DNA from 3 places in the Peribacillus sp. NPDC058002 genome. Region 1 is predicted to be linked to each of the others. Evidence: riboswitches for the same ligand, from Rfam matches in the RefSeq annotation. Region 1 holds a riboswitch; each other region holds the start of a gene.
The links. A riboswitch is a leader RNA that binds a small molecule or an ion and turns the genes downstream of it on or off. The one in region 1 is predicted to bind preQ1.
Positions count from the first base shown of each region.

Region 1 (3,149 bases):
TTGATTTTTTCATGAACCCACTTAATATATATGGCTATGATGTATTGGCAAAGACCTTAAAATTGGCTTTGGCTAAAAATCTGATCAGCCTTGATGACTTACTCGGTACAGATGAAGAAGTTATGTCCTTGTTAAGCTCCACTGAAGACCATGAGGTGAAAAATCTGTTAAAACGGATCCATGGTAACGTAAACGTGATAGAAAATCAATTGGAATACGATTTACATCGGAAAAATAAAGTGCGCCTTATTGATCCTTCCGTTATTGAAGGAACCCAATTATTAAGAGCATCCAGTTTATCAGAAAGAGTCAAGAAAATGGGGATGGAAGCCTATGAAAAAGCTTCGAAGGGCATATATCTAAAAGTGATTTCCGATTGAATGTCATGTCCAACCATACGGAAAGTAAAACTCAAGTGTGATATTCATCCTTGAGTTTTTTCTCCTCCCGTATGCTTTCTTTGACCTTGATTAAGGAAAGAAGGTAAGACTCAATAGGACCCAACATGCTTAAAAAACATAAGTATCATTGTGCCGGGAGTCAGGACGCCCAATTGCATTTTTAGTGATCTATCTAATCTGAACCAGCACCCTTTACGAATTAAAAAATTATGGATGCTCTCAAAGTATTAACCCCATTTTCTAAGTAACCCTTTAAACAAGTTAATGTATAAACCCAACCTTCCTTTTGTCCTATCATTTTATTTATCAATTCGGGATCGTCCTCTTCCAAACCTGATTCGTTCACTTCAATAATTGTACTCATTTTATCCGACTCTTTTAGGGTAATTGTAACAATCGTTTCTTGATCAATTCCTCCCCATGAGAATACGATTTTCCTATTTTCCTCTACTTCCAATACATGAATGGCCACTTCAGCATCGTATTCGTTATATCTCAATGTAAGCGTCCTGCCTTGTTCCCATCTTTCAGAACTCGATGAGAACCAGAAATTCCCGATTCTTTCTGGGTCCACTATGGCTTCAAACACTTCATTGGTTGGTTTGGCTATTTTAAACTTCGTGATTATTTGCGTATCCATCACTATCAACTCTCTTTCAATTTTTTTAAGTTTTCCACTACCACTTAATTATCCCGATCTACTGTTATCGGCGGCAGGGTCCGTCCCGTTTCAAGCAAGCTCTTCAGGTTACTTAGAATTGCTGGCCATCCATTATACAAGCCTTCAAAGGTATGATCATCATATACGAAATCCGTCTCCAGAAGCTCTTCATGCCTAAGCGTTAATTTCAAAGTCGAATCATCCATGGGCTGCAGTATAAAAGTGACCCGAGTAGGCTGCTCGCGAGGTGTTTCGTCTCCTGGCATGTTCCATGTGAACGAGAGCAGGTGCAGCGGCTCACACTTGAGTACTTTACCATGATCAGTAATACGCCCATCTTCCAGCATATATGTAACGCTTGAGCCTTCTTGCCAGTCAGACTGGACTTGGCATCCAAAATGGTACCTCTTCGTGACTTCACCGCTCGTCAGGGCTTCCCAAAGCTTCTCTGGTGTGGTTGCGATATAAATAGCATGAACAAACGATGGTTTTTTTATCATCTTTTTCCTCCTCGCGTTTATACCTCATATCAAGATCGTAACATTATTCTATCAATCATTTTCGGCTTTTCATATACAGCTGGTCTAGCAGTTTTCTGCGACAAAAATCGCCAGAGTCATTGAATTGACCATTGTCCGTGCAAGCCATATGGAAACTTCTTGATTTCCAATCGCTTTCAAGCTACGATAAATAAGGAAAATGATAATCCGCTCGGGCGGAAGAGGTTCTAGCTACCCTCTCAAAAAAACTAAGGGGAACAGTGCTCTTTCTTAGGGTGCTGTTTTTTCTGTATAAGGAGAATTAAGAAATGTTAAGAATTTTATTGTATTTAGTATCCATCATCACGGCGAATGTGGTTACAGCAGCTTTTGCGCCATTGCATTTTGGCATGTTCATCATTCCGATGGGTACATTGCTCATCGGGGGAACCTTCATCTTTCGAGATCTCGTCCAGAATAAATTCGGCCGCGCAAAGACCTATATATGTATCGTCACTGCACTTATTTTATCTGCGTGTGTATCATTTTTATTAGGAGATACGTTATTGATTGTATTTGCTTCCGCATTATCGTTCGTGGTCGCAGAAACAGCGGATACGGAAATATATACCCGTTTAAAACTCCCGATGAGTTGGAGAGTGTTTTACAGCGGAATCGTTGGAGGGTTTTTCGATTCGGTGATATTTGTCGTGATTGGCCTAAGTCCATTAGGTGCCAATATATTGCCATGGGAAGCAGTACCCGCTGCGGTCATCGGCCAAATCATCGTTAAAACGATCATTCAGTCAATTGGTGCCGTACTGTTGGGACGAATTAACGTAGAGCTGGAGAAACGTGTAGTCTCCAGTTAAAGCTAGGAGGGATGCACTCGATGGATGGAACCAAAAAAGAAAAAGATAAATGCTATTGCCTCGAGGCTTTTCGTGAAAAATATGGCCCGCATGTTCAAGGGGATTGTATGAAGCTCTCTTGCGCCAATTATCGCAAGCATAAAGGAATAGACAAAAAAAGACCTAATTAGGTCTTTTTTTTGCGTGAACGGAGTAACTCACGAGTAAACGGTGCGAAATCATGAGTGTAGTATAAATTCACGAGTAAGCGGTGCGAAATCATGAGTGTAGTATAAATTCACGAGTAAAAGTGCAAAATTCACGAGTAAAAGTGCGAAACTCACGAGTAAAAGTGCGAAACTCACGAGTAAAAGTGCGAAACTCACGAGTAAACGGTGTGAAATCATGAGTGCAGTATGGATTCACGAGTAAACAGCCCAAAACTCAGCAAAAAAAAGCTTCCTGCGCCTTTCCAAGTAATGGGTGCAGGGAGCTTTTTATTTTGTTTAGAATTGCTCTGCGCTTTTCCGGACTAATTTTTCCAGGAAGTAAAAGCATTCTCGTTTCCTTTCAAGTTCGGTTTGTCCATTTTCGGTGACGTGATAATATTTCCTGCGGCCTGAATCTGACTCTTTCCAATGGCCTGTTATGAATTCCTTTTTTTCTAATCGTTTAAGGGCGGAGTAGAGGGTGCCTTCACTTATTTGATATTTTCCCATGCTCATTTCCTTCAAGATCTTCGTGATTTCATAGCCGT
Region 1 covers NZ_JBHVQU010000187.1:495-3,643, reverse strand. Annotated here, with positions in the region: gene ACFVSH_RS20980 (HD domain-containing protein) at 1-380, shown strand, start outside; gene ACFVSH_RS20975 (SRPBCC family protein) at 601-1,041, opposite strand; gene ACFVSH_RS20970 (SRPBCC family protein) at 1,086-1,562, opposite strand; PreQ1 riboswitch class I at 1,778-1,820, shown strand; gene ACFVSH_RS20965 (VUT family protein) at 1,871-2,413, shown strand; gene ACFVSH_RS20960 (hypothetical protein) at 2,434-2,583, shown strand; gene ACFVSH_RS20955 (PadR family transcriptional regulator) at 2,899-3,149, opposite strand, start outside.

Region 2 (3,149 bases), on a different contig from region 1:
ATACTACGATTCCAGGCTCATCACGCAGAGCATATAACCGATCATAAGATTCTGGAAGCACCTTGGTAAATCCACCTTCATCCGTTACGATCAAGCCAGCCTTCTTCGGATTTATATACTGCGCCTCTACTCCAAGGCTTTGGAAATAACCTGCGACCAGCTTTGCATTATTATCCTCGCCACTGGCCTTCAAAGTATCCAAATAGCGCTTCGGGTTAGTTTGGTCTGCATGCAACAGCGCCATTAAATTTTCGCGGATCCCAGTGACGACACTCTCTGATATATCCAGTTCTTCAGCAATGCTCGCATAGCGGGATACGACATCTTTTATCAAATGCTCTCCGTTATCCCCGCGCAGTTGCTGTTCAGCAGCTTCAATCAATAAATCCGTCACCTTTATATCATCGGAATTGCGTTTCCCTGGAGCCGAAACGACTACAATCTTCCTCTCTGGATCAGAAACAACAATTTCGAATACCTTTCTCAACTGTTCACCTGACGCAAGTGAACTTCCACCAAACTTTGCAACTTTCATCTCGACAACCCCTATTTTCGTAAATATTCTGTCAAAATTAACTCTCCCTATTATTACGCTTTTTCTCGAAACAATCAAGTGTAAATTCCGTTACAGGAGGACAATTGTGTTTTTAAAAAGGACAAAACAACAAGACCACTAATCGATAATAGCTAAAAAACTAAAAAAGACAACGGGCATTTGCCCATTGTCTCTCCTATTCTTTAGCGATTATCCACGGTTTCAGGATATAAGTCATGGTTCATCAAGCGGTAATCCGCCATTTCCTCATATTTCGTACCTGGTTTCCCATAATTCGTGTAAGGGTCGATGGAAATTCCGCCCCTAGGTGTAAACTTGCCCCAGACTTCAATATATTTAGGATCCATCAATTCGATTAAATCATTCATGATGATGTTCATGCAGTCTTCATGGAAATCACCGTGATTGCGGAAGCTGAATAAATAAAGTTTCAATGATTTGCTTTCCACCATTTTCACACTTGGAATATAGCTGATGTAAATGGTCGCAAAGTCCGGCTGGCCCGTTATCGGACATAAGCTAGTGAATTCCGGGCAATTGAATTTGACGAAATAATCCCGGTTCGGATGTTTGTTATCGAATGACTCAAGGATTTCAGGCGCATAGTCGAATGTATATTTTGTTCCTTGATTCCCAAGCAGTGTGATATCTTTTTTTAACTCTTCTTCTTTTCTTCCAGACATTAAAAGTCCTCCTAATCCCACGTTTCAGGGAGATTCATAAAATGGGCCTCTATATAACAAAAACCATATCTCCTCAAAGATATGGTTGATTCGCGAAAAATATCAAAGCCATAGTTTTTTTAAGAGGGTGATGCTATGAACCTCTCCCGTTTATCGGGAAATATTTTAAAATTGTCATAGTAAATATAGAAAAAAATATCTAATCTGTCAATCATACTTTTAAAATTTGGTTTGATTCCAGCATGCATTCAGCTTAAAATGTAGAAGAAGTTTATCCTACATGAAGGAAGAGATTACGTCAATGTGGATTTTTGCAGCCCTCATCACGAGTTTATGTTTTGGAATCAATAACAGCATTTTTAAATGGAGTAGCGGAAAGGGTTACTCAAAAGTACATATCCAATTTTTCTTTTATTTTTCAGCTTTTATTTTGGCCATATCTTATGGAGTATCTGTGGATGGTTTACAGTTTAACTGGCTGTCCATCATGCTTGGTGGAGCCATTGGGGTACTGAACGCTAATGGTAATATCCAGATGGCAAGCGCCTTTGAAAAAGGACCGGCAAGCTTGACATCTCCTTTAATCGCAGCGAATGCAATATTCCCCATTCTCTGTGCTGCTTTAATTTTTCACGAACATATTTCTACTTTGCAGTGGACTGGAATCGTCTGCATGTTTCTCGCTACATTAGTCATTCAGTATACACCTAATGCTAAAGGCAACCATCAATATGTCCCTTGGATGATGCACACATTATTATCCATTTTATCTTTTGGTGTGCTAGGCATTCTTATGACGACATCAACACGTCTTCATTTAAATTCCCTTGATATCCTGGTATCAATGTATGGAGGCGGAACTCTTTATCTTCTTTCGGCTCTGGCCTTTAAAAAGGAAAAAATCAAGCTAAAGGAAGTCAAAATCGGTTCCTTGGTGGGCCTTTTAAGCACTATAGGCTATGGATGTTATTTCTTTGCGTTGAACACTGGCATCGCAAGCATCATCTTCCCTGTCGTCAGCCTGAACTGTTTAGTTGTCGTATTCGCAGGATGTTATTTATTCAAGGAAAAACTAAAAAACTATCAAGTTGCCGGCGTACTTGCAGCATTAATCGGCATTATCTTGACTAAAATATGAATATAGTTCATTTACAAAAACGACCTGACAGCCATGAGTACAAGCCAGGCCGTTTTTTATTGTGCCGGGAAATAGGGTGGTCAAAAAAAAGTGTTGACACACCCTTAAAAATATCAGATAATTTTGAATATTAATTCTTTATGTTTTACTACTTTTGAAATGTTTGAAAAATCCTCTGTCACGGGTATTAAAGAAATAGGTACAACCACCCCATTTAATTCTGAATTAGGAAAGGAAAGATGCATAATGGTAAAAGTTACGGTAACGGTTGATTTTCAAGGAAAATCTTATCAAACTAACGTCCTTACTAAACCGGATACGGATCATGAAGTAATTTTACAACAAGCGCTTCATCAAGTTGAAAAACAATGGAAAGCATAAAAAGGCAGGCATCGCAATAGATACCTGCTTTTTTATTACAATATAAATAATTTCATATGCACGATGAAAGAACCTCTTACAGTAATCCCCTCTCTTTTAATTGCATTTTCCAAAAAAACTAAAATTATGACGTCAGTTTGTGTACTAGATTTTTAATAAAATTCATTAAAAACCGGTCTCAGTTTATAGACAAAAGAGTTCTATATAAAGCTAATTGGAACGCAGGGTTACGAGACTCCTGCGGGGAAAGCGAGTGCCTGGAGCGGAAATTAACGGTTAAATTGTCTACAGTCTAAGACGGTCCTTAACGAGACCGTCATTTTTTTATTAAACTAATTTACTTATTAATGGCACGGAATGCTCTTGGAGGCTATCTGAAAGAAGACTATAA
Region 2 covers NZ_JBHVQU010000002.1:115,252-118,400, forward strand. Annotated here, with positions in the region: gene ACFVSH_RS01175 (aspartate kinase) at 1-535, opposite strand, end outside; gene queF (preQ(1) synthase) at 739-1,239, opposite strand; PreQ1 riboswitch class I at 1,344-1,389, opposite strand; gene ACFVSH_RS01185 (EamA family transporter) at 1,520-2,377, shown strand; gene ACFVSH_RS01190 (BA3454 family stress response protein) at 2,624-2,758, shown strand; partial or broken gene ACFVSH_RS01195 (YfmQ family protein) at 3,086-3,149, opposite strand, start outside.
Region 2: it holds a riboswitch for preQ1, as region 1 does, so the genes downstream of both, queF (preQ(1) synthase) here and ACFVSH_RS20965 (VUT family protein) in region 1, are expected to answer to the same signal.

Region 3 (3,149 bases), on a different contig from region 1:
TTTTCGTGAACCATCCTCATTGAACAGAGGAACCTTGATCGTATCAAAGGTCTTGTGATTGCCATCGGGAAGAGGGACGATTTCCTCACACCTTGTGATTTCTCCTTTTACCCAAGTTTCTTCATCGGATACTTCACAGTAGATCAACGACTCTTTATAAAATTCTGAGTATTCCGCGAGCTCGCTGTCTCTTTTTCCCTTATAGTCCACATGCTCCAATTGAAATAATTGCAGGCCGAAGGTATTGGATTCAAGCCAACGGCCATCACCATCCTTAAAGTTAACGAAATCCACCATTGAATTGATGAGTGTACGCCGACGTTGCTCAGCTTCTTTTAATTGCTTGAATTCTTCCCTTTTAGCTAAATAAAGATATAAAACCAAGCCTATTGATAAAAGGAAAACAAATCCTTCCGCTCTTTGAAGTTGAATGAAGACCTCTTTGTTTTGGATATTTGTAGTTAAAAAATAGTCGAACACGACTAGTGTTAGAATCCCGGATAGGATATATATTGCTAAAATGGAGCGTTTGGACATGGAGATTCTCCCTGATTTTAAGACATTTCTAAGGTAAAATTACATACACATTTTAACAAACTATCGGAAAAAAATATATGCAGATTCCTAAATAAAAAAACAGGGGCCAAAGTGGTCACCTGTTTTTTCTGAAAAAGGTTTGTTTCCTTTTCTTTTTTGCACGCTTATAGATAATGAAAAATAGTAAGAGGACGAGTGCGAGTGCTGCTAGCGTATATTGGTTCATTTCAACAGATAATAGTCCATATGGAATGAGCGAAAGGAAGAAAAAGTAAATAAGGTTGCCAAGTGCCGTCGCTAATAAAAAATCCTTGAAAGTGACGGTGCTGACACCAGCTACCAAGTTAATTAAGCTTGTTGGGATCAGAGGGAAAATCCTGCCTGTAAAAACGTACATGAAGCCATGCTCCACAACGGTTTCTTGCCATTTTTCGCTAATTTTCTTTATGAGAAGTTCCTGAAACCAGTTTCTTGCTGCATAAAAAATGAAACCTGAGGCAACAACGCTTGTAAACCAACTCCATAGATATCCATATATGAATCCGAATATCGCGACATTGATGGTCAGGAGCAAAATTAAGGGGATGATTGTAAAAGAATTTTGTACAAACATCAATACGAATGTCACAATAAATGTAAGCAAAAGGTTTTCCTTCAAAATCCCAATAACAGAATCCAGATCACTTTTCCAAACCAAAGTGAATAACTCTGCATTATAGAAAATAAATATTGCGATTACCAATAGACCGATTATGGTCAGGATTTTTTTCAAAGGGCCACCACCATTCTTACTAGTAGTTTATCATTTTCGAGTTCATTGGTGAAAAAAGAGCTGCCGCATCATTGCAGACAGCTCTTTTCCATTATAGTGGGTTCCCGACACGAAGATTCCATTAAAGCCACTTTTCAAACTGAATTCTTTTGTTCATTCCATAAATGATTGGCGCTCCAATCAAGAGGACAACGAATTCACCGACAGCCGTGGTCATCCAGCTTAACCAGAATGGGAAGCCCAGGGCAAGATTCAGCTCAATTGCAATTAAAAACATTGTGAACGTGAAAAAGATAATCGTGGCGATCATCCGTCCTTTAATGCCTTTTATGAACCGAGAAACAAAAATGACAAGCAATAAGGCGAGCAGAGATTGCCCCACCCCGAAAATCAAGTCATATGGCACCATCGGCGAAAAGAGCAGATTCGATATGAAGACTCCGCCGACGATACCGTAGATATACTTTTTATTGAATACAATCAGATGATTCAATATTTCCGGTACACGAAATTGGAACATCTGAAATGAAATTGGTTGGAATACCAATGAGACCGCCACATACAAGGCAGCCAATAACCCGCTTATTACGAGTGTACGAACATTCATTTTACTCTCTCCCTAGTTTTTTATCGTGGGATGGTTACGAACCACGTTTAGGCGTTTGCCCGATGTTTAATAGTATCCCATGTAAGCTTGTTTCGTCAATTTGTAAAGAATGGTTTTAATTTATAAGTTTCCAAGCAGGGGAAGTGGCTCAAGGATTTTGATTTATTGCAATGATGGATGATATTATTTCAATATGTACTTCAAAGGAGTGAATATAGGATGTCGATCGAAAGTGTCAAAAGCCATTTTAAACAATGGGACCGGGAAGGCGATGTAATGGAGTTCGAAACATCGAGTGCTACAGTGATTGAAGCAGCGGAAACCATCGGTGTTATCCCAGCGCGGATTGCTAAGACTCTTTCCTTTAAGGGAGAAGGTGAAAAAGCCATTTTGGTTGTTGCCGCAGGGGACTCGAAAGTGGATAATAAGAAATTTCGTCAGACGTTCGGTTTCAAAGCACGTATGCTTTCACCTGAAGAAGTGCTTGCACAGACCGGCCATGCCATCGGAGGGGTTTGCCCGTTTGGTTTGGCAAATGATCTAGCTGTTTTTCTTGATGTATCGATGAAACGCTTTGATACATTGTTCCCGGCATGCGGCAGTGCGAACTCTGCAATAGAACTTAAACTCGCTGAGTTGTTTGAATATTCAGGTGCTAAGGATTGGGTGGATGTATGCAAAGGTTGGGAAGAGAAGGGAAATGAGGAAACGCCGATAGGCAATGCAGTTAATGGCCTTTGATGGTTTCAAAAAATCCACATGAATGGTATTGAGTCCACTACGGTGGACTTTATTTTAGTGGCGGCCGCATACATTTTCTATGGTTTAAGCGGAAAATCGGGCGGAAAGTGTTCCTGAGCGGAGGTTGAAAGATGTTAAATGAAAGCAAAAGAAAAAGCAATAACAGCTATCTTAGTCTTAAAACTCTTTATGAAGAGAATATAACGGTTAAGAGCATTGCCCAGGAGCTTGAGTTTTGCCATAAAAACGATCTGGCGGTGGATATCCAGAAAGCATTGGAAAAAAAGAACTTTGATATATTGGCAGTGCAAGATCAGGGGGAAATCATCGGGTATATCGAAAGGGAAGAACTCGGTGATGGAAGCATTTCTGAATATTTGAGAAACTTTTCACCAAGGGAAATGGTTTCGGATTCAACCCCTTTGATCCAGCTTCTCCAGATTTTTAAGAATAAAACAAGGGTGTTCGTATTAGAGAATAATTCGATTAAAA
Region 3 covers NZ_JBHVQU010000008.1:9,022-12,170, reverse strand. Annotated here, with positions in the region: gene ACFVSH_RS03210 (PAS domain S-box protein) at 1-537, opposite strand, end outside; gene ACFVSH_RS03205 (TVP38/TMEM64 family protein) at 653-1,309, opposite strand; gene ACFVSH_RS03200 (QueT transporter family protein) at 1,431-1,916, opposite strand; PreQ1 riboswitch class I at 1,923-1,967, opposite strand; gene ACFVSH_RS03195 (YbaK/EbsC family protein) at 2,136-2,657, shown strand; gene ACFVSH_RS03190 (hypothetical protein) at 2,789-3,149, shown strand, end outside.
Region 3: it holds a riboswitch for preQ1, as region 1 does, so the genes downstream of both, ACFVSH_RS03200 (QueT transporter family protein) here and ACFVSH_RS20965 (VUT family protein) in region 1, are expected to answer to the same signal.